Regions from separate parts of the Rhizobium sp. 007 genome, predicted to be linked through region 1. Evidence: predicted binding sites of a transcription regulator. Region 1 holds the regulator's gene; the other holds the start of a gene.
The links. Region 1 encodes LexA, which represses DNA repair genes until DNA is damaged. Its sites were predicted from a motif close to TGTTCNNNNTGTGTTCNG; they were not measured.
Positions count from the first base shown of each region.

Region 2: recA (recombinase RecA) is a predicted target of LexA. The motif match lies at 787-804, and genes of this name have one in related genera.

Region 1 covers NZ_CP064187.1:1,500,653-1,502,855, forward strand. The annotation lists gene lexA (transcriptional repressor LexA) at 671-1,387, opposite strand; gene ISN39_RS07610 (VOC family protein) at 1,593-2,203, shown strand, end outside.
Region 2 covers NZ_CP064187.1:1,764,499-1,766,701, reverse strand. The annotation lists gene ISN39_RS08965 (carbohydrate kinase family protein) at 1-686, opposite strand, end outside; gene recA (recombinase RecA) at 919-2,007, shown strand; gene alaS (alanine--tRNA ligase) at 2,161-2,203, shown strand, end outside.

The DNA of each region.
Region 1 (2,203 bases):
GGTGTCAGCGGGCTGGGTGCATGCCGGAGTTGAAAACGGCCGAGCTGCGCATTTCCGCTTCAGCAGATGTCGCGGACAAGCAGTGTGCGCGCTTCCCGGCTTGCGCTTTTGGAATGCGGGAAGAAGCCTTTGGCAAAAGCAGAGCTCTCGCCCGTCAATAGCCACCGTTCAGTCCCGTAGCCACCGATCAGTCATTGTGGCTGCATACCCAAGGCTTTCGGCCTGCAAATGGCAAGCTAAGGAGCCGCTCAGGGCACACGCCTGCGCTTTGCGACGGTTTTTTCGGGCTTGGGGCGGCGATCTGGTTTGCGTCCGGCACGAACGTTGCGCTCAGCGCTTTGGCTTTGACCGATCGCAGCCGTGAGGGCGCTGCGACCCGCGAAAGACGGAGGGAAAGCGAAATTTTCACCGGAGCAGCAGGAAGAGGCAAGAAATGCGATGCGGAACGGTGCCACGCCCGGCTTGCGATGCCGCGGACATCGTCGTCACGCTGGCAAGGCTGCGGTTCGGCGCCTGCCGATGCGGCGCAGTGCATTTCGCGAATGAAACCTTGCGGAAAACCGGCGCCGTACCGTGCTTTGGACAACCGCCTTCGAGAAACTCGATCGCCCCTAGAGCCGCCACGCCTATGAGTGGCGCGCCGTCGCCTTTGCCGGCGACGCGCTGCCGGTCAATGGTAGCGGCGGATAAGGCCGACGAGCTTACCCTGAACCTTTACGCGATCCGGTCCAAAGATGCGCGTCTCGTAGGCGGGGTTCGCCGCTTCCAGCGCGATGGACGCACCCTTGCGTCGGAACCGCTTCAGCGTCGCTTCCTCGTCATCGACCAGTGCCACGACAATGTCGCCGGGATTGGCGGTGTTGGTGTTGCGGATGATGACCGTGTCGCCATCGAAGATGCCAGCATCGATCATCGAATCGCCCTTGACCTCAAGCGCGTAGTGTTCGCCGGAGCCGAGCATATCGGCCGGAACGTTGATGTCGTGCGTGTTGTTCTGGATCGCCGAGATCGGCACGCCTGCCGCAATACGGCCCATGACGGGAACCGAAATGGAGCTGGTATTGTCTTCGTTCGCCGGCTTCGGCGCGGCGGCAGCAGGCTGCGGCTTGCCGAGGCTGCCCTCGATGACGCTCGGCGAAAAGCCGCGGCGGGGCTGGATGCTCGGGCTGTAGGCTTCCGGCAGCTTGATCACTTCAAGCGCGCGGGCGCGATTCGGTAGGCGACGAATGAAACCGCGCTCTTCCAAAGCGGTAATCAGCCGGTGGATGCCGGATTTGGACGCGAGATCCAGCGCATCCTTCATTTCGTCGAACGATGGCGGAACGCCGGATTCCTTCATACGCTCATGAATGAAGAGGAGAAGCTCCTGTTGTTTGCGTGTCAGCATCGAAGTTTAACCCCAAATTCGTGAAACAAAGCCAGAACGGACACTATATGTTCCATATGTGTTCCGCAAGTACCTAAATTTTCGTAAAACTTCGTCTCAACTGCGTTCATTTTTGGAAACTTTTGTTTGCCGGATCAGCGCTTTCAGCTTGCATTGACCACATAGCGGCACACATCTTCAGCACATTAAATGGAGACCTGACGCCATGCTGCATCCGTTGGATCATCTTGTTCTACCGGTCACCAACATCGATCTCGCGCGGGAGCGGCTGGGACGATTGGGGTTCACGGTTGCCGCCGAGGGCCGTCATCCTTTCGGCACGGTGAATGCTTGCGTTTTTTTCGCCGACAAGACCTATCTCGAGCCGCTTGGTGTCGCGAGCGCGAAAGAATGTGAAGAATCAGTGCGGCACGGAAACGTCTTTGTGGCGCGCGACCAGGCCTTTCGTTTCCGGTGCGGCAATGACGGATTCTCTGCGGCCGCATTCAGCACGGAGGACGCGGACGCCGACCATGCTCATTTCGTTCGTGCGAGAAAGAGCGGCGGCGCCATGTTGGAGTTTTCGCGCCTGATCAAGATGCCGGACGGGTCGCAATCGACAGGCACTTTCAAGCTTGCCTTTGCCGCCGATCTTCGGGTGCCGGATTTCTTCCTCTTTGACTGCCAGCGCATCAACGCCTTTCCGGCCGATCGGAGCGCGCTGGAAAAGCATGCGAACGGTGCAACCGGTATCTCGGAGATGGTGCTAAGCGCGCCCGAGCCTGAAGCCTTCGGCTCGTTCCTTCAGTTGGCCGTGTCTACGACGGAAATCGAGCG
Region 2 (2,203 bases), 260 kb from region 1:
AAGGCGATCAGTTCGCGCTGCCCGCGCGTGATGACGCCGCTCTTCAGGCCGATATCACCGAGCAGTGACGCCCAATCCTCCGGCTTGTCCGGGCATTGGCCGGTCAGGGCTGCGGCCTCCGCCTCGTTGAGGAAGAGATGGTCGATGCCGCAGATGCAGGGCTTGAGCTTGACCACCTTTGCCGGCGATATGGCAATCGCGGCCACCGGTACGCCGAGCGAATTGGCGCGGCTGACGATCGCTGCGATCGTCTCTTCCGGCAGGTTCGCATCGAAAAGGATGAGGTCGTTTGCGGCGAAGGCTTCGCGCACCCAGCGGATCGCCAGCCGGCGCGGGACGAAGTAACGGTAAAGCTCCATGTCCGCGAGCGCGATCACTAGGTTGCCGTCCCGCTCCAGAATGGCCGTGTAGCTCGGTGTCTTGCGATCGAGAAAGACGAACGGCCGGTCATTGATGCCGGCTGCATAAGCCGCCTCCGTCACCATCTCGCCCGCCGGATCGCCCCCGCGCGGCGAGATCATGGTGACGTCCACGCCGAGCCGTGCAAGGTTTCTCGCAGCATTGAAGCCGCCGCCGCCCGGTTCCTCGAACCAAGCGCCCGGGTTGCTGGCGCCTGGCGCCGTCTCGCCGGAAATGCGCCCGCGCCGATCGATATGTGCGCCGCCGAGAACGAGGATTCTTTTCATCGCCCTGAATGCTCCCAGCCGATGGAGGAAACGAATCGTAGCAGGGCGCCGGATGCGGCAGCCTTGGTGTGACGCCTCCTAAGGCGTTGCTTTGCATCGATAAAACATATATAGAACACGAGCTGTTTTACCTTTTTCTTTCAATTATTTGGGCACCTATTGCGCGACTGGAACAAATAGAGTACAAACCAGACATTGCTCAAGCGGCTTCAATAACCTAAAGGTGGATCGGATGTCTCAAAATTCATTGCGGCTCGTAGAGGACAAATCGGTGGACAAAAGCAAGGCGCTTGAAGCGGCACTCTCACAGATTGAGCGGTCGTTCGGCAAGGGCTCGATCATGAAACTCGGCTCCAACGAGAATGTTGTCGAGATCGAAACTATTTCGACCGGTTCCCTCAGCCTCGATATCGCGCTCGGCATCGGCGGTTTGCCCAAGGGCCGCATCATCGAGATCTACGGACCGGAAAGCTCCGGCAAGACGACGCTTGCGTTGCAGACGATCGCCGAAGCGCAGAAAAAGGGCGGCATCTGCGCATTCGTCGATGCAGAACATGCGCTCGATCCGGTCTATGCCCGCAAGCTCGGCGTCGATCTCCAGAACCTCCTGATCTCGCAGCCGGATACCGGCGAGCAGGCGCTCGAAATCACCGATACGCTGGTGCGCTCCGGCGCCGTCGACGTTCTCGTCGTCGACTCCGTTGCAGCGCTGACACCGCGCGCCGAAATCGAGGGCGAGATGGGCGACAGCCTTCCAGGCCTACAGGCGCGCCTGATGAGCCAGGCGCTGCGCAAGCTCACGGCGTCTATCTCCAAGTCGAACACCATGGTCATCTTCATCAATCAGATCCGCATGAAGATCGGCGTCATGTTCGGCTCGCCCGAAACGACGACAGGCGGCAACGCGCTGAAGTTCTACGCCTCCGTCCGGCTCGACATCCGCCGTATCGGCGCGGTCAAGGAGCGCGAAGAGGTTGTCGGCAACCAGACCCGCGTCAAGGTCGTTAAGAACAAGATGGCGCCTCCCTTCAAGCAGGTGGAATTCGATATCATGTATGGCGAGGGTGTCTCGAAGACTGGCGAACTGATCGATCTCGGCGTCAAGGCCGGCATCGTCGAGAAATCCGGTGCCTGGTTCTCTTATAACAGCCAGCGCCTCGGCCAGGGCCGCGAGAATGCCAAGCTCTTCATCCGCGACAACCCGGATCTCGGCCGCGAGATCGAGATGGCGCTTCGGCAGAATGCGGGGCTGATTGCTGACCGCTTCCTGCAGAATGGCGGGCCGGACGCCAACGATGGCGATACAGACACGGATATGTAATTTGCAGCTTCAGTTTTGATGTATCGAAACCGGCAGCATTCCTTGATCAGAATGCGGCCGGTTTTCTTTGTCTGCTGGACAGTGGTTAATGCGGACGATAAAAGCCACTGGATTTGAGTTTGACCTGCCTTGGGCAGCATTGAAGGGCATAGCATGAGCGGCGTGAACGATATCCGGTCGACCTTCCTCGACTATT